DNA from 3 places in the Colwellia sp. BRX8-4 genome. Region 3 is predicted to be linked to each of the others. Evidence: predicted binding sites of a transcription regulator. Region 3 holds the regulator's gene; each other region holds the start of a gene.
What was found. Region 3 encodes LexA, which represses DNA repair genes until DNA is damaged. Its sites were predicted from a motif close to TACTGTATNNNNATACAGTA; they were not measured.
Positions count from the first base shown of each region.

Region 1: recA (recombinase RecA) is a predicted target of LexA. The motif match lies at 1,950-1,969, and genes of this name have one in related genera.
Region 2: dinB (DNA polymerase IV) is a predicted target of LexA. The motif match lies at 4,324-4,343, and genes of this name have one in related genera.

Region 1 covers NZ_JACGVS010000026.1:34,730-41,501, forward strand. Annotated here, with positions in the region: gene metA (homoserine O-succinyltransferase) at 1-409, opposite strand, end outside; gene recA (recombinase RecA) at 865-1,902, opposite strand; gene mutS (DNA mismatch repair protein MutS) at 2,240-4,819, shown strand; gene rpoS (RNA polymerase sigma factor RpoS) at 4,884-5,807, opposite strand; gene H4J56_RS17090 (peptidoglycan DD-metalloendopeptidase family protein) at 5,894-6,754, opposite strand.
Region 2 covers NZ_JACGVS010000026.1:24,721-31,492, forward strand. Annotated here, with positions in the region: gene murJ (murein biosynthesis integral membrane protein MurJ) at 1-51, opposite strand, end outside; gene rpsT (30S ribosomal protein S20) at 362-622, shown strand; gene H4J56_RS17045 (dipeptidyl-peptidase 3 family protein) at 816-2,468, shown strand; gene H4J56_RS17050 (peroxiredoxin) at 2,600-3,094, shown strand; gene dinB (DNA polymerase IV) at 3,162-4,223, opposite strand; gene H4J56_RS17060 (HupE/UreJ family protein) at 4,461-5,591, shown strand; gene metH (methionine synthase) at 5,713-6,772, opposite strand, start outside.
Region 3 covers NZ_JACGVS010000001.1:140,546-147,317, forward strand. Annotated here, with positions in the region: gene ctaD (cytochrome c oxidase subunit I) at 1-964, opposite strand, end outside; gene coxB (cytochrome c oxidase subunit II) at 976-2,532, opposite strand; gene lexA (transcriptional repressor LexA) at 3,098-3,733, opposite strand; gene H4J56_RS00630 (alpha/beta fold hydrolase) at 3,810-4,628, opposite strand; gene H4J56_RS00635 (DUF6942 family protein) at 5,004-5,534, shown strand; gene H4J56_RS00640 (ATP-binding protein) at 5,655-6,772, shown strand, end outside.

The DNA of each region.
Region 1 (6,772 bases), on a different contig from region 3:
AGGTGACATTTTCTTCAGCCCAATCAAATATTTCACAAATTTTATCCCAGAAGGTTACTTTTTCGTATTCCATTAACGCCAATGGTGCACCGGTTATAATTAAGCCATCGTATTGAGTATTTTTAATGTCATCAAAGAGACGGTAAAAATTATCTAAGTGCTCTTTCGGCGTATGTTTGGATTCATTGGCGTGAATACGTACAAAATCGACATTTATTTGTAAAGGTGTATTAGACAATACCCGTAATATTTGAACTTCTGTTTCAATTTTATTAGGCATTAGATTGAGAATAGCGACTTTCATTGGGCGAATTTCTTGACTTGCCGCTCTACGCTCAGACATTACAAAAATATTTTCTTCACCTAAAATAGACAAAGCAGGTAATAAATCTGGAATTTTAATGGGCATAGCGTTTACCTAATCAAATAATGTCAAACAAGCATGAACACTTCGTTCTCTACTTTCATTTATTAACTTATATTATGGCTACCAATCAACATACAGGTTTCGACTAACTCGAGCACTACGAATGATAACGGATATATAAATATTATCATTTTATGGTACGTGTATTTTTAGCTATGTCAACATCTAAACGTATAGACGTCTATAATGTTTTTTACGTTAATATTATTTGTCATCTATAACCCTAGCGAGTAAATATTGGTGGAACTAACCTAATAGAGTGCTACGTAGAAAAACGGGGGGGTATTCGGGCAGTAAAGATGCTTAGGTAAAACACTATATCAGCATATTAAAGAACGATGGCATAAGAGAGCAAAGTCATTAATTAGATATAAAAAAGCCACTGTAAATACAGTGGCTTAATAATTGTTTAAACTTTTATGTTTAATGTGTAATGTTTATTCTACAGCTTCTTCTTCTTTAGCTGGTTTTTCACTTGCTCTTACACTTTTAATTAACAGTAAGTCGCGTAAACGCTTATCAAGTTCTTTTGCCATTTCAGGTTTTTCTGCTAAAGATTTAGCCGCATTTGCTTTACCTTGGCCAATACGATCGCCATTGTAGCTATACCAAGAACCGGCTTTTTCAACCATGTTATGCAAAACGCCTAAATCAATTAATTCACCTAAGCTGTTAATACCTTCGCCATATAAAATCTGAAATTCTGCTTGTTTAAAAGGAGGCGCTATTTTGTTTTTAACCACTTTTACGCGAGTTTCGTTACCAATAATTTCGTCGCCTGCTTTTACAGCACCGATACGTCGAATATCTAAACGAACAGAAGCATAAAACTTAAGTGCATTACCACCCGTTGTGGTTTCAGGAGAACCAAACATTACACCAATTTTCATACGAATTTGGTTAATGAAAATAATCATGGTATTTGATTTTTTCAAGTTACCTGTCAACTTACGCATTGCTTGTGAAAGCATACGGGCTTGTAATCCCATATGAGAGTCACCCATATCGCCTTCAATTTCTGCTTTTGGTGTAAGTGCAGCAACAGAATCGACAACAATAACGTCTATAGCACCTGAACGCGTTAGCATGTCACAAATTTCCAATGCTTGCTCACCGGTATCAGGCTGAGAAACAAGTAATTCGTTAATGTTAACACCTAACTTTTCAGCATAAATAGGGTCAAGTGCATGCTCAGCATCAACAAAGGCACAAACTTTACCGTTACGCTGAGCTTCAGCAATAACTTCAAGCGTTAACGTTGTTTTACCACTTGATTCAGGACCATAAATTTCAACAACACGCCCAAGTGGCAAACCACCCGCACCGAGTGCAACATCAAGCGCCAATGAACCTGTAGAAATGGTTTCAACATCCATGGTGTTATTATCACCAAGCTTCATAATTGAGCCTTTACCAAATTGTCTTTCAATTTGACTTAATGCTGCTGCTAATGCTTTTTCTTTGTCATCTTTCATGTTTGTTCCGCCGATGTTGCTAAGATTTCGTTTTGATGAAGCAAGTATACTGTATGACCGTACAGTATCAAGCTTTTTTACAACTATTTTAATTATATTATAAAAAGTAAAATAAGGAGACTTTTAAGTCATTGAAAAAAATGAGAATAAACAGCAACAGTAACTTTTAGCCATTACCCGACAAAAAGTTACTGTTTATATTATTGCTGTAAAATAATTGCATAAACATTATCGTATTCAGTAAAAACTTTAGTTAAATAAATAGAGTCTAAATTTGCCAGTTATGACATAATTGCCACCTTACTCTTTCATTGAACTTATGAGTTACCGCATAGAAATGACGACAGCAAACTTAGACTTATCCTCACACACCCCTATGATGCGCCAGTACTTAACCATTAAAGCTGAGTTCCCTCATATTTTAATTTTTTATCGCATGGGTGACTTTTACGAGTTATTTTTTGATGATGCGAAAAAAGCATCTGATTTGCTCGATATTTCATTAACCGCTCGCGGCAAGACAGGGGGTAATGCAATACCTATGGCGGGCGTTCCCTATCATGCGGTGGAAAATTATCTAGCAAAATTAGTACAACTGGGTGAATCTGTTGCCATTTGTGAACAAATTGGTGACCCAGCAACCAGTAAAGGCCCTGTTGAACGTAAAGTTGTTAGGGTTATTACCCCAGGTACGGTGAGTGATGAAGCATTATTACTTGATAAGCATGACAACCTAATTGTTGCGGTAAGTGAAGGTAATAATAAGTCATCGCAACGCTTTGGGCTGTCTTATCTTGATATGACAAGTGGTCGCTTTGTACTGACTGAGCCAAATACCATTGAACAGTTACAAGCTGAACTACAGCGTTTATCTCCTGCTGAATTACTCTACAGTGAATCGTTCTCAGCGCCAGAGTTACTAAAAGGCTATCAAGGATTAAGAAGAAGACCTGAATGGGAGTTTGATTTAGACACAGCTACTAATTTACTAAATACACAATTTGGCACTAAAGAACTTTCTGGCTTTGGTGTTGGTGATAAATCATTAGGCTTAATGGCCGCTGGTTGTTTATTTCAATATGTAAAAGAATGTCAACGCAGTGCGCTTCCTCACATTCGAGCCATTATTTGTGAGTCTTCTGCTTCTGGTGTCATTTTAGATGCGGCAACTCGTCGTAATTTAGAACTCACGCAAAACTTACAAGGTGGCTTTGAAAATACCCTAGCATCGGTATTAGACAAGTCAGCGACACCAATGGGTTCTAGATTACTAAAACGTTGGTTACATTTTCCTTTACGTGATTTAAACATATTAACTGCACGTCAAAATGCAATTAGTGAACTATTGTCACAAGATTTAACGACTGAATTATTTAGCCAACTTAAATCTTTTGGTGATATTGAGCGTATTGTTTCTCGCATTGCCTTACGCTCTGCGCGTCCAAGAGATTTTGCTCGTTTACGTAATGCTTTAAGTCAATTGCCTGAACTTCAGCAACATTTACAAACTTGTCAGCAAGCACATATCACTGAATTAGCGTCAAAAAGCTTTCCAATACCCGACTTACACGACTTATTACAGCATGCTTTAGTTGAAAATCCACCCGTTCTTATCCGTGATGGTGGCGTTATTGCCAAAGGCTATCATGAAGAGCTTGATGTCTTACGTGACTTAAGTGATGGTGCAACTGAATTTCTTGCTCAACTCGAAGCGCGTGAAAAAGAACGTACCGGTATTAGTTCCTTAAAAGTAGGCTATAACAGGGTTCATGGCTTCTTTATTGAAATGAGTCGTACTGCCGCGAACGATGTACCTGATGATTATATTCGCCGACAAACCTTAAAAAATAACGAACGTTTCATTACTAATGAACTAAAACAACATGAAGAAAAAGTGCTTAGCGCACAGAGTAAGTTTCTCGCCTTAGAAAAACGTTTATATGATGAATTGTTCGATTTAGTGTTACCTGATTTAGAAAAACTGCAATTACTTGCTCAAGCTGTCGCAGAACTAGACGTTTTAAATACCTTTGCAGAACGCGCAGAAAGCCTAAATTATGTTAAACCAAGTCTAAGCCAAAATGACGGTATTGAGATTAAAGCCGGTCGTCATCCTGTCGTTGAGTTAATGACTAGTGAGCCCTTTATTGCTAATCCTGTTACCTTAAATAATGAACGTAAGATGTTGATCATTACGGGTCCTAATATGGGCGGTAAATCAACCTATATGCGTCAAACAGCGCTCATTGTTTTATTGGCTCATATTGGTTGCTATGTCCCTGCTGATGCGGCAAACATTAGTATGGTTGATCGAATATTTACCCGTATTGGCGCTTCTGACGACCTAGCGAGTGGTCGTTCAACCTTTATGGTTGAAATGACAGAAACCGCAAACATTCTCCATAATGCAACAGAAAAAAGTTTAGTGTTACTTGATGAAATAGGCAGAGGAACCAGTACTTATGACGGTTTATCTCTTGCTTGGGCTTGCGCTGAAATGCTGGCGATTAAAACTAAAGCCTTTACTTTATTCGCTAGTCATTATTTTGAGCTAACCCTGTTAGCCGATCAGATACCAAGCTTGGTTAATGTTCATTTAGATGCGGTTGAGCATGGTGATACCATCGTCTTTATGCATACCGTTCAAGAAGGCGCTGCAAGTAAGAGCTTTGGCTTACAAGTTGCACAACTTGCCGGTGTGCCTAAGACCGTTATTCAACGGGCTAAACAACGCTTGGCTGAACTGGAAAGACAACAGGCTCCTTCTGTTATCAATGTCGAACAACAACCCTTTGAGCAACTTTCATTTATTGATAATACTCACCCCGTACTCGAGTCATTGTCATCAATTGATGTAAACGATTTAACCCCCAAACAAGCATTAGATTTATTATTTGAGTTTAAAAGTAAAATGTAGCCCTTAATATTAAATAAAAAAAACCAGCAATTGCTGGTTTTTTGTTTTATCGAAGCTAAAATATCTACGCTTGAAACAAGGCTTCAATCGATAAGTCTTGTTGACTTAAAATATCGCGTAAACGCTTAAGCGCCTCAACTTGAATTTGACGAACACGTTCACGTGTTAAACCAATTTCAACGCCAACATCTTCTAATGTTGCCGCTTCATATCCTAATAAGCCAAAACGACGGGCAAGTACTTCACGTTGCTTAGAGTTAAGTTCGTTTAACCAGTGAATAATATTATTTTTAATGTCGGATGTTTGCAAGCTACCTTCTGGACCACCACTTTTATCATCCGGGATAACATCAAGTAATACTTTATCGTTTTCACCACCGAAGGGGGAATCGACTGAGGTCATACGTTCATTTAGACGCAGCATTTTAGTGACATTAGCGACTGGCACATCAAGCGCTTCAGCAATATCTTCTGCGGTAGGTTCGTGATCAAGCTTTTGTACTAATTCACGCGAAGTGCGTAAATAAATATTGAGTTCTTTAACGACATGGATAGGGAGACGAATAGTGCGTGTTTGATTCATAATGGCACGTTCAATCGTTTGACGTATCCACCATGTTGCATAAGTTGAAAAACGAAATCCTCGTTCGGGATCAAATTTTTCTACTGCGCGGATCAAACCTAAGTTACCTTCTTCAATAAGGTCAAGTAAGGGTAAACCACGATTATTATAACGACGGGAAATTTTAACAACTAAACGCAGATTACTTTCGATCATGCGTTTTCTTGAGGGTTCATCACCTTTAAGGGCAAGGCGAGAAAAGTACACTTCTTCTTCAGCGCTAAGTAATGGAGAAAATCCAATTTCGCTTAAATATAATTGAGTGGCGTCTAAATTCGATGGTACATCTTCTCTATCTTTAGATGATGATCTAGTTGATTCTTTTTTATCTACACTAGTACTTACCAATTCTTTTTCTATACTCATGCTGTATCTCCCAAGATTTAGCAAAGCCAACTATCAATGATTAAATATGCACACTAACTCCAATTTATTATTATTATTATTTGTTGTTATTTAGACAGGTACTTCATAGGGTTTACTGATTTACCACGAAAGCGAACTTCAAAATGAAGCATGACTCTTTCAGCGTCTGTATCACCCATTTTCGCTATAACCTGACCCGCTTTTACCGACTGTTGTTCTTTCACTAAGATACTATCGTTATGAGCATAAGCACTAAGGTAATCATCATTATGTTTAACAATAATTAGCTGACCGTATCCTCGTAAAGCATCTCCGGCATAAACCACCACGCCATCAGCTGTCGATTTAATCGAGTCACCACGTATACCTGCGATGTTTATTCCTTTGTTACCTTGTTTTGCTGTAGAAAAACCTTCAATAACTTTTCCTTGAGCAGGCCACAACCAATTTCTTATTTTTTGAGAAAAACTTGTGCCATTTGCAGAGGTTTTATTGTTTACTTTTTGCCCTCTTACATTTTTACCATACGCCTGCTTTTTATTTGATGCAACAGGTTTTTTTACCCTTGTTGGTATGTTACTTTTCGGCTTTTCATTGCGCGCTATATTACTAGTGGCTTGGCTCGAATTTTTAACTAAAAATAATTTTTGTCCAGGGAATATTTTGTAAGGAGATACCAGATTATTAAAAGTGGCTAAGCTACTAATATCAACATTAGCTCGCCAAGCAATAGAATATAAGGTTTCACCTTTTTTAACGATGTACTCGCGACCTTTTAAGCTATTTTTAACACGCTTACTTAATGGAACTGAGCCTTGAACATCAACAACGGGGGCCGGTTTATGGTTAGAAGAACAACTTACCACAGACAAACTAAGCACTAAAAAAACCACATAAGTGATTTTTTTAGTGCTTAATAGAGCATAATTTTCACGATTTAAAATCAAAAAACCATCCTAGCGTTG
Region 2 (6,772 bases), on a different contig from region 3:
CAAGGTCATAAAACTCACTATAAGACCTGATTTCATTAACTTTTTACTCAATGCATAGCTCCAATAAATCGATATAAATCATCATATTCCAAGATGTAATTTTTCATTAATATTATGCAGCTTTTTACCTGTGATAAACAAGTAAATGCAAAGAAGTTTTTAATCTATTTTAAATCCTGTAAATAACAGGTAAAATAGCGCCATTATTTAGTAACCAATAATGATAATTATTATATAATGGTAAATTCATCGTTATTAAGTAAATTAAACCGGTAAAAGGTTTGACAATCGAGCTAAAAAAAGGCATATTTCCTCGCCTTAAATTTAGGCTATATATACAATCATATTTTAGGAGTTCACCTTGGCTAATTCAAAGCAGGCGAAGAAACGCGCGGTTCAATCAGAAAAACGCCGTCAACATAATGCAAGTCGTCGTTCAATGATGCGCACTCTATTCAAAAAAGTACTCGCTGCAATTGAAGCTGGTGACAAAGACACAGCATCTAAAGAATTTGCTGCTGCACAACCGATCTTAGATCGTTTTGCAAGCAAAGGTCTTATTCACAAAAATAAAGCTGCTCGTAGTAAGAGTCGTTTAAACGCTGCTATTAAAGCGCTTTAATTTTTGTTATTGAATTAAAAAACCAGCTTATGCTGGTTTTTTTTTGCCTATTATTTAATTTTTTTACCCCGCCAATAAAACAAACTCACTAAAACCTGATCCCATCCCATAGATTAAGACCTTGCGCATCCTGCCATTTTTGGTAATCTCTTTGCGTTATATATACATATTCAAAAAATACGTGAGAATAAAAATGAGACTAACAAAACTCGCTACTGGCCTTTTGCTTGCCACTAGCCTATTAAGCGCTTGTAGTGAAAATAATAAACAACCACGTTCAGCGCCTACTTTATTAGCAGAAGCCAAAAGTCGTTTAGACATATATAAGCCAGTAACACTTAGTGCTGATTTGAGCCACTTGTCTGAAAACCAGAAAAAAATGATCGTATTGCTTATTGAAGCTTCAGATATTATTGATGAACTTTTCTGGCAACAGGCTTTTGGTGAAGACAAAGCAAGCTTCCTTGCTAGTATTGATGATGAAAAGGTCCGTGAATTTGCCCGTATCAATTATGGTCCTTGGGATAGATTAGATGGCGATAAACCTTTCCTTTCTGGATATCAAGCAAAAGCGGCTGGCGCAGAGTTTTACCCTAATGACTTAACCAAAGCTGAATTTGAGCAAGCAGATTTTGCTGACAAAAGTGGCTTATATTCGGTCGTTAAGCGTACCAGCGATGGACAATTAACGTCAGTGGCTTTTTCTGAGCTTTATAGCGATAGCATTAATCGTATTGCGGCTATATTAGAAAAAGCATCAAGCTTTGCTGATGATAAAGAATTTGCAAATTACTTAAATTTACGTGCAACAGCAATCCGTCATGATGACTTTCAAGCGTCTGATTTTGCTTGGATGGATATGAAAAACAATCCTATTGATGTCGTTATTGGCCCAATAGAAACCTACGAAGATCAGCTTTATGGTTACCGCGCTGCTTTTGAATCTTATGTGCTGATTAAAGATTTAGCCTGGAGTGAAAAGCTCGCTAAATATGCTGAATATTTACCCGAATTACAAAAAGACTTACCCGTTAAAAAAGCTTATAAAAAAGAAGTACCCGGCTCTGATGCAGACTTAAACGCATATGACGTCATTTATTATGCAGGTCATTCTAATGCCGGTAGTAAAACAATTGCGATTAATCTCCCCAATGACGAAAAAGTACAGTTAGAGAAAGGTACGCGCCGCTTACAACTTAAAAATGCGATGCAAGCTAAGTTCGATAATATTATGTTACCCATTGCTAGTACCTTAATCGTTGCTGAGCAACGTGAAAATGTAACATTCAATGCCTTCTTTGCTAATACGATGTTTCATGAGGTTGCCCATGGTTTGGGTATCAAAAATACCATTAATGATAAGGGCACAGTACGCCAATCATTAAAAGAGCATGCTTCGGCACTAGAAGAAGGTAAAGCCGATATCCTTGGGCTTTATATGATCCGCCAGTTACTCATTAAAGGCGCCATTGAAGAAGGTACATTGCAAGATTATTACACAACCTTCTTAGCGGGAATTTTCCGTTCAGTGCGCTTTGGCGCAACATCTGCTCACGGTAAAGCCAACATGGTACGGTTTAATTACTTTGCTGAGCAAGGGGCGTTTACCCGTAACTCGCAAGGGTTATACTCTGTCAACATTGATAAGATGACTGCCGCTATTGATTCGTTGTCTGAGCTTATTTTAACCTTACAAGGTAATGGTGATTATGAAGGTGTGGCTGCACTTGTTGCAAAAAGCGGTGTCATTAAAGCCGATTTAGCAGAAGACTTAGCGCGTATTGAAGCGGCTAATATTCCTGTTGACATTACCTTTAAGCAAGGTAAAAAAGTGTTAGGTTTATAATACTTTTAAATGAAGTGCCAAAAAGCCTATCAATACGATAGGCTTTTTTGTTAATAAAAAGCTCGAAATAATTTCGCCGTAATCAAGGTCTCCTATAGTAGTTAGTCATATAAATAAAAGTAGGTTGTTTCATGAAAGCATTTTTATCAATTATTATAATATTCGTTAGCATATTGTCGTTCAACGTTAACGCCAATGACAATAAAGCCAACCAAGCCCCAGACTGGACACTAAAAACCCAAGCCGGTAAAAGCATTTCATTAGCAGACTATCAGGGCAAGCCGGTGATTTTGCATTTTTGGGCAACATGGTGTCCCTATTGTAAAAAATTGCAGCCTAAATTAGTCGAGCTAACTGAAAAGTATAAAAATACCGACATTGAGATTGTTGCTATTAGTTTTAGTGAAGATGAAGGAGCAAAACCACAAGACTCGATTACTCAACGAGGTTATCAATTTATTACCGGTGTTGAAGGTGAAAAAGTTGCTAAGTTATATGGCGTAAAAGGTACACCAACGACATTTTTTATCAATAGAAGTGGACAAGTTGTTTTCAAATCTACCAGCTCAAATATTAACGATCCAAAATTAGAATTGGCGGTTAAAGAAATCATTAAACCCGCATAAGCACAGTAATAGGCACAGTAATAAAAACTAAAATACCGGTACTGACATCATATCAAGTCAGTACCGGTTATAAACTAAAACAAAGCTGCTGTGTTTCTTTGTTATTATGCTCAGCAAAACCTAGCGTTAATCCTATTAAACGTATTCCCCTAGATTGACTACGCAACAGTGCTTTTAACAGTAATTGTTTAAAGGTGTTTTCATCACAGTGGCTGCTTTGCTGCTCAACTGTTGTTTGGGTAAAGTCATTAAACTTAAGTTTAATCCCTTGCTTACTAATAACCATATGTTGATGTTTTTCTAATCTCACTAAAAGCTTCTCATATAAAAGCTCAACGGCACTTTCACACTCTTTTTCACAAGACAAGTCTTGAGAAAAAGTGGTTTCTATCGCTAATGATTTTCTAACTCTGTCGGTTTCTAATTGGCGATGATCAATACCAAAACTTCGTTGATACAATGCAGGGGCAAACTTGCCGACAATAGGTGTTAATACGGCAACAGAACTTGCTCGTATATCTGCACATGACGAGAAACCGTAACCCAATAATTTTTGTGCTGTTTTTGGGCCAATACCCGGAATTTTTTTCAATGGTAAATTTTCAACGAAACCACTCACGTCTGCGGGCGTAACAACACATTGACCATTAGGTTTATTTTCATCACTGGCAATTTTAGCAATAAATTTATTAGGAGCAACACCTGCCGAGGCGGTTAGATTGAGTTCATTAAAAATATCACGACGTATTTGCTCCGCAATAAGCGTCGCACTGCCGTTAAACTCTTTGTTATGGGTAACATCAAGAAAGGCTTCATCAAGCGACAATGGTTCAATCAACTGAGTGTAACGTTGAAATATCGCCCTTATTTGTGCAGAAACTTCTTGGTAAACAGCCATTCTGCCTGAAACAATAACTAGATCAGGGCAAAGTTGCATCGCCTTAATTGCTGGCATTGCCGAGCGAACACCAAATTTTCTTGCTTGGTAATTACACGTACACAAGACGCTTCGGGGCCCTGTACCGCCTACCGCAAGTGGCACATTACGTAAAGACTCATTGTCACGCATTTCAACAGCGGCATAGAAACAGTCCATATCTATATGTATTATTTTTCGACTTTGAGTCATGTTTTAGTCATGTCTTAATTATAGTAATCATGTTTATCAAAAGTCCCTTATTTCGTTGTGAAAAAATAAAGCATATTTTCGCTATGGGCAACTCAACCTAAACTGTATACAAACACAGTATAAACTTTTAAGTTAATAGTTCAATACTGAAATAATAATTTGACCACTGTTAATTTCGTGCTAAATACGTTAATTTGTCGCTTTATTTTTTATCAATGACTAGCTGATATTACTTTTATGATTACGCGCCTTTTACAAACAACTTTTGCCCTATTACTACTTTTATCACCTGCACTAGTGAATGCTCACACCAATGAAGCTAACCAAGCAGAGCTAAAATTACTTGTAGATAATAACTACCAACTTAGTATCGATATTGATGTTTTGCATGTCATTAAAAGTCATCAAAAATCATCAGTAGATGAGGCAGATTTAATTAATCATCTAAAAAACCTCTCTTTAATTGAAATAAAGCAATTACTCTCAAAAATATTGCAAATAATAAATCAACAAAGCGCTTTTATTATTGATGAAGAAAGTGTGCTTGTTGCCCCTTTTTCAGGGCTAACGGTATTTGAATTAAAAGCAAGACTTCGCGCTGACTCACCGACTAAAACCATTAAGCTATCGTCGCAGGGTCAATTACCACAAAAAAGTAACAACGCAGCCTTGATATTTTCGCCCATCTTAGGGGATGTCTTATTAACAGTCAGCCGTTCAGAGAAATCTTTAGTGCTATCCGGCCAGAACAGCCATCACTTTTCTATTGATGATATCAAGGGTGGTGTACGTAAACTTTCAACAGCCGAAATTAAGCTACTTAATATTGTTGAGTATATCTATCAGGGCTTTGTACATATTCTGCCGCAAGGGCTTGATCATATTCTCTTTGTGCTCGCGCTATTTTTATTAGCCACTAAGACATCAACACTGCTCTGGCAGGTAAGTGCCTTTACTCTTGCCCATACCATTACGCTAGCTTTGGGTATATTTGGTATTATCAACCTACCCAGCAGCATTGTAGAGCCGCTTATTGCCTTATCAATTGCTTACGTGGCTATTGAGAATATTTTTTATCACAAACTAACAAAGTGGCGCTTACCCATTATCTTTGCTTTTGGTTTACTGCACGGTTTAGGGTTTGCAGCAGTACTTATTGAACTGGGCTTACCCAAGAGTGAGTATGTCAGTAGCTTGATCTCATTTAATATTGGCGTTGAGTTGGGTCAAATAACGGTCGTTGCTTTGGCTTTATTAGCGACGCGCTGGTTTGCTAAAAAAACTCAATATAGACAATACGTGGTGATACCGTTAAGTGCGCTTATCGCCGTTATCGCTATTTATTGGTTTATCGAAAGAACCTTTTAATACACAACACAGGTCATCTCGTCGTTTAACATTGAGTAGTCAAATGAACAACGGCCTTAAACCTACTTTACAGAGATTTAAGGCCGTTGCCGTATAAACTAAATGATAATGACTCTATTAATTACTCAGGTTCATAATCCAAGTTAGCTGACAGCCAACGCTCTGCTTGTGGCAATGTCATCCCTTTTCGAGTCGCATAATTAATCACTTGGTCTTTAGCGACTTTAGCGACCGCAAAGTATTTTGATTCTGGGTGAGCAAAGTACCAACCACTAACCGCGGCTCCAGGCCACATGGCAAAACTTGAGGTTAGTTCCATGCCGATATTTTCTTCAACATTGAGTAGTTCCCACAACAAACCTTTTTCAGTATGCTCTGGACAGGCAGGATAACCCGGCGCAGGTCTGATACCTTGATATTTTTCACGAATTAAATCATCATTAGCAAGCGACTCTTGTGGGGCATATCCCCAGTATTCTTTGCGAATTTTTTCATGGAGATATTCAGCACTCGCTTCTGCTAATCGGTCGGCAACAGCTTTAACTAAAATACTATTGTAGTCATCATGTTGAGCGGCGAACTCCTTCACTAGCTCGTCACAACCATAACCTGCAGATACCGCGAAAGCACCAACATAATCTTTAATACCTGAGGTTTTATCCGCGATATAATCAGCCAAACAACGGTTAAACTGCCCTGCTGGCTTTTTACTTTGTTGACGTAATTGATGCAATTTCATCAATTGCTTATCTCGGTTTTCATCTGCAAACAATATTAAATCATCTTGTTGACGATGAGCTGGAAACAGACCAAAAACCGCTTTTGCCGTTAACTTTTTACTGTTAATAATATCGTCTAATAAAGCATTAGCATCATTAAATAGATTAGTTGCCTCTTCGCCGACCACTTCGTGTCGTAAAATAAGCGGATATTTGCCTGATAATTGCCAAGTCATGAAAAATGGCGTCCAATCGATGTAGTTTCGAATGACATTTAAATCAAGATTATCAAGTACCGTAATACCAAGTTTATTGGGTATTTTAGGGGTATAGTTTTCAAAACTTATCGGCGCAGCATTGGCGCGTGCATCTTCTAATGATATTAAGCTTGAACGTGGTCCTTTTTTATAATGACGCTCACGTACCCGCACATATTCATCATCTTGACGCGCTAAAAATGCC
Region 3 (6,772 bases):
AGAACAGTTCACCAAATAACGGCATACCTGTCGTGAACATGTGATGCGCCCAAACAATAAATGACAACACAGCAATCGATGCCGTTGCATAAACCATTGAGCTGTAGCCAAATAACTTCTTACGAGCAAACGCTGGGATAATTGTCGAAACAATACCAAAAGCAGGTAAAATCATGATATAAACTTCAGGATGCCCGAAGAACCAGAAAAGATGCTGGAACAATACCGGATCACCGCCACCAGCGGCATCAAAGAAACTCGTACCAAAATAAGTGTCGGTTAACAACATAGTTACCACACCTGCGAGCACGGGCATCACCGCAATCAATAAGTAGGCGGTAATAAAAAATGTCCAAACAAACAATGGCATTTTCATGTAAGTCATACCAGGCGCACGCATATTCATAATAGTAACAACAATATTAATTGCGCCCATTATTGATGAGATACCCATAATATGAACAGCAAAAACAAAAAATGCCGTACTACCATTTGAATAGGTTGTAGAAAGTGGTGCGTAGAATGTCCAACCAAAGTTAGGCGCACCTGACTCCATAAAGAATGTAGACAAAAGAATCCCAAAAGCAAAAGGTAGAATCCAGAAGCTCCAGTTATTCATACGTGGTAAGGCCATATCTGGAGCACCAATCATCATAGGTATCATCCAGTTAGCAAACCCGGTAAAGGCCGGCATAATTGCACCAAATACCATGATCAAACCATGTACGGTTGTTAGCTGATTGAAAAAATCAGGCTCCACTATTTGTAAACCGGGTTGGAATAACTCGGCTCGAATAACCATGGCTAAAGCGCCGCCGGTTAATAGCATAATAAAAGCAAACCATAGATATAACGTACCTATATCTTTATGGTTTGTCGTGTACAACCAACGTTTGATGCCTTTCATTTTATGGTCATCATGATGATCGTCGTGCGATTCTTGTTCTATAACGTCTGTAGTCATTTTATATCCTCCTACTTCGCACTAGCAGCATCAACAGCTGCAGGTTGTACTAAATCACCGGTGTTATTGCCCCAAGCATTACGCTCATAAGTAACAACTGCCGCTATTTCGGTTTTAGTTAACTGACTACCAAAAGCAGCCATAGCAGGGTTTTTCTTACTGCCATTAATAACCATATCTATATGCACAGCAATATCACCCAGTGCAATTGCACTACCTTTTAGTGCTGGAAATGCCGGAGGTAAACCCGCACCAGAAACTTGATGACAAGCAGCACAAGCTTTCATGTAAACTTGCTCACCCATAACCATCAGTTCATCTTCGCTGTACACTTTAGTTAGATCTTCTACTGGGGCTTCTTCAGCAACCATTTCAGCAACTGCTACCGGTGTTTCTGTGTCATTGCCTGATCCCTTAGCAGCACCTTTAACATCAGCGGCTTGTACGGCATCACCGGTATTGTTACCCCAAGCATTACGCTCGTAGGTCACAACTGCAGCAATTTGCTTCATACTTAACTGCTTACCATAAGCTTGCATACCTGTACCCGCTTTACCATTGAGTACAATATCAATATGCTCGGCAATACTACCCGTAGCAACTGGACTTCCTTTAAGTGCAGGAAATGCAGGAGGTAGACCAGCACCAGAAACTTGATGACAGGCAGCACAGTGGGCAATATAGGTAGTTTCACCCAAGGTCATCAATTCATCCATTGATGCGGAAGCGTTAAGAGATGCTTTCTCAGCAGCAGCGGCTTGAGCGTTGAGTTGGTGTTGTTCATCAAGCCATTTTGCATAGTCTGCTTCAGACTTTACTTCGACAACAATTGGCATAAAACCATGGTCTTTGCCACAAAGTTCAGCACACTGACCTCGGTATATCCCAGGCTTGTCAACTTTTGTCCATGCTTCATTAATAAATCCTGGGTTAGCATCTTGCTTTACAGCAAAAGCAGGTACCCACCAAGCATGAATAACGTCGTCAGAAGTGATTAAAAATCGTACTTTTTTATTAACTGGAATGACAAGGTGTTTATCAACTTCGAGTAGGTAATTTTCACCTTTGACTTTATCGCCAGCATCAACATTAAGGTGTTTACCTTCTTGTGTTTCATACTGTGATCTTGGCGTCGATAAAACGGAGTAGAACTCAATATCTTGATCAAAATATTTGTAATGCCATTTCCACTGAGAGGCGGTAACTTGAATGGTAACGTCAGAATCGTCGTTATTTTCCATTTCAATCAGTGTTTTTGTTGCTGGTACAGCCATAGCGATAAGAATGACAATGGGAATTGCTGTCCAGAGGATTTCTACTTTTGTACTTTCATGAAAATCTGCTGATTTAGCCCCTTTGGATTTTCGATGGAAAACCATTGACCAAAACATAGCACCAAAAACGACCACACCAATTGCTACACATATATACATTGCGAGCATATGTAGATCGTAAACATCTCTACTTACTTCTGTTACACCCTTGGTCAGATTTAATTGCATATCTGCCCAAGCTGAACTGGAAAGAACACTCCCCAACAACAGCCAACCTAGGTTACGTCTTTTCACACGACATCTCCTTCACCCTATAAAAGTTTAAAACTTGATACCTAGGACAAAACACATCCTTTAGTACGGATTTTTATTATTTTCTTAGCGATTTTGTTATCAACCAGTTAGCGTCGACAACATCGCCTTATATTTATATTTGTACACATTCCAAACTAGAATTACTTAAAAGTTGATCTGGGTCAATTTAAAAATCGAGCTATTTTAAAATAAAAACCAATAAAAACAATAGAGTATCAACTCTAATACAGGCAAAGGCCTAATAACAAAGGGCTGTAGCCGTAGTATTAAAAATAAACAGCTGAGTATAAATACGCGTATTGTAAAAATTGATCTTGGTTGTTTTTTAATCAGAGAAAGATAAAGTTGTTTGAATGGGCTTTAGAGTGAAAATTATTCTTAGTAAAGAGAAAGGTTTGCATGAAAAGAATACGAAAGGTTAGAAAAGCAAACTTTAGCCTATTTTATACACTAAAGTTTGCGGAGCAGTTTTACATATTTAATACTATATTTGTTAGATAAATTGGCTTAGTTACCACCAAGTTTATTGGATAGGTTAACTTAATTACATCCAGTCTGCCGAGCGAATAACGCCAACAGCCAACCCTTCAATATTAAACTCTTGATCAGACAAATCGACTTTTATAGGAGAGAAGTCATCATTTTCAGCATGTAAGTAAACGATGTTACCTTCTCGTTTATAACGTTTAACCGTAACATTTTCTTCGACACGAGCAACAATTACTTGGCCATTCTGTACATCGGTCGTTTGATGAACCGCTAACAAGTCACCATCAAGTATGCCGATATTTTTCATGCTTTCGCCATTAACTCTCAATAAGTAATCAGCAGCTGGGTGGAACAAATTACCATCAACTTTGTAATGATCTTCAACATGCTCTGCAGCTAAAATAGGTTCACCTGCAGCCACTCTGCCGATTAAAGGTAAACCGGCTTCTTCCATTAACTTCTCAGTCAAACGAATGCCGCGAGAAGTACCTGGCAACATTTCTATATAGCCTTTTTTAGCCAAAGCTTTTAAATGTTCCTCTGCTGCATTTGCTGATTTAAAGCCAAAAAACTTGGCTATTTCAGCACGCGTTGGTGGCATGCCCGTATCGCTTATTTTGTCTTTGATCAGATCAAAAACTTGTTGTTGTCGGTTCGTTAGAGGGCGTAATTCGCTGATTTCATTTAGCATAGGGAGCCTGTAAATTTACACAGTTGTTACTGTGAGTATATACAGGTCGTTAGTAAAGGCAAGTTTTCTAGTCGAATTATTTTTGAAAACTCCCTGATTTTAAATAATGGATAACTTGTTCGATAACTTTTTCGTTTTTCATCATAAATGGATGGGTCGTTTCCATTTCAATGTGATCATTCATACCATCAAGTTTGGTACTAGCAACCGAAACTTTACCATCATCTTTATCAGGAATAAGTGTTGATAATATCCAATTAATACTTTGATTACCGGCAATAACACCCAAATCAAAATTAGCATTGCCAAGGTTACTAGGGACACTGAATTCGCCGGTACCTAATTGCATACCCGCATCACCATTGATGAAACTAAAACCAGGTGTATTTTTTAGTTTATCAACAACTTCACTGCCTTTGTTTGGTGGACCTAGCATCACGACTTTATGTAAATTAGGTATTTTATGCATACTTAAATATTGGCGAACTAATATACCGCCCATTGAATGGGTAACAAAGTTAACTTGGCGATTTTCACAAATTAATAGCGCTTTAGAAATCACTTTTTCAGCCAACTCTTCTATCGAATAATCTCTAGAAGGGTAGTTGATATTTATCACAAAATATCCTTCTGCTAACAATCGTTTTTCAATAGCTTTCATGGAGTTAGCCGAACGTGCAAGCCCATGCAGTAAAATTACACATTCACCATTAGCTAAAGAATCTGCTGGCTCTTCAAAAGAAGCTTGAATTTTATAGCCACGTTCAACCGAAGTATCTAAGCTTTCTTGTTCAATCATATTTTTTAAACGAGTTTCTGCATCAGTAATTTTTTTACTAAATTGTTCTTTAAGTAGCGCTAGGTCTGACTTAAGTGCTGCAATTTTTTCATTCATAGCTGCGCTCCATCATTTTTTTTTAGAATTCATTATTGATACTGTAGTCATGTTAAACAGCAGCTAAGCAATATATTTTTAGCTGCCACAAATATAAAATATAAAACAGTTTTCTCCAACAAAATTTGAAACCATTACCCTTGTAATGTCATTTTTTTCGATAAACTTCTCGCGTGGACCTTTAAATAGCCATAGAAAGCTATACGATATTAACATTTTATATTAGTTATCTGTTAGACATTGATAATCTTCAATCGATCTAACTTTACCAGTAACTACATACATTCAAGCAAAAAAATTTTAAGGACGTTTTACTTGTCTCGATTATAAATTTACAATTCAACATACCCCCCACGTAAAATGAGTTAAGTACCATTGAATGTTATTGGTTTAGGTTGCTCAAACTTTAGCGTCGCCGTTTATATTGGCAATAAACCGAGTATGCTTGAATATCAGCAATTATCTTGTCTATCGCCGCTAACCTTGGGCGAAATAGAGATGGTTAATCAAGCTTGTGGCAATGGTTGGCGGAAAGTTTTCAATGTTTATGCGAAGCTGCTTTACGCACTCGATAAAGAAAAATTCGCTTACTCAACACTTGCGCCAACTTGGCAAAAATATCGAGAGCGATTTTTGCTGCAGCAAGGCTCTCAAACGGCTTTATTATTTTCTCCGCCTCAGTTATCAACCACTAAGCAAACTCTGCATATTATTTGTGGAAAAACCTACGCCAAAAATTTGTTAGCGACAAATCAACTAAACGCTAATTTCACTTGGCTAGATGAGCAATTTGCTATTGATAAAGCTAAAAATTTAATTGTGTGTCCCTATTTTGATTATCGGCAATTGTCGAATGCTAATATTGAAAAATTAGCCTTTTTACTCAACGATATAAATAGCCAGTGAAAGCTTTTCATTCATTTATATAGTGTTAAATTAATGTATACTATATTTATTAAAGGAGAAAATAATTAGCCTCATGATTAGGCAACATACTAAACGTCACTTTAATATTGGATCACATCATTGCTATATTTTAATAAAAAAACACTTTTATTTATTACAATAATTTTAACCTTATTACCCTATGCAACGATCACCAGCACGCTTGATATTTCCTCTGCTTTTTTGCTATCACTTCCTACTATATTATTACAGGCTACCGCAGTATTCTTTGTTGTTCATAGCTATTTACAGACCAGATCACGTTCATTAAAATTGTTCTGGCAGTTTTTCTCTCTCGCTATTATCATTGATCTTATTTCGGGTGTTATCTTCGCAGGTAACTACATAAACACCCCCCCGATCCTGCAAGATTTTTTCTCTTTGTTCAGTTACTTTTTTATCTTACTGGCCATAGAAACCAACCCGCATCTCAGCGAAACGCCACTCAATAAATACATTGCGGGTCGAGTGCCAGCACTATTTTTTACAGTCACCTGTTTTTGTTATTTCGTACTGCTGCCAGAAGAGTTTTCAAAAGCGTTAGATCACAGGTTATTACCGTCATTATTATTTCATATCACTATTTCTGGCCTCATTTTTATTAGACTAATCAGCTGTGTTATTTTTTGTCGTGAAAAGTTTTGGCGCGCTATTTATTGGCCATTAGCCATTGCCTCATTAGCTTTGTTAGTTGATAACACTAATAGTTATTTTCTTCTTCAAGAGCAAGCCCTTTATAAAGACAATTATACGAACAGCTTAATAGCGTTAATCCCATACTGTGGTCTTATTTTTGCCGCAAGTGCATCATTAAACATTCAAAGACCGACCAAACCTATTTCAAAAGATACCTTTCCCGAATTTTACATTTTATTGCTGGTGAGTATTATTTTTAGCATTCATATCGTTGGTTTAGAAGTTGGGGCACACTACATTACAAATTCTTTCTGGCAGTCTTTTGTTATTGGTATTTGGGGCGTTATTGCTTTTATTTTAGTCATTCTGATTGCTTACAATAAAAGAAAAAACACGCTCGAATTCAAGGAAAACGCTTTCACTCAGCAACAAGAACAAAAAGAGTTAATACAGACCAACCATAAATTACTCAGCTCAATTCTTAATAGTGAAGACAAAGCCATTGTCCGAGCATCTAATAATGCTATTTTGACGACATCAACGGGCGGGGAAATATTATCGTC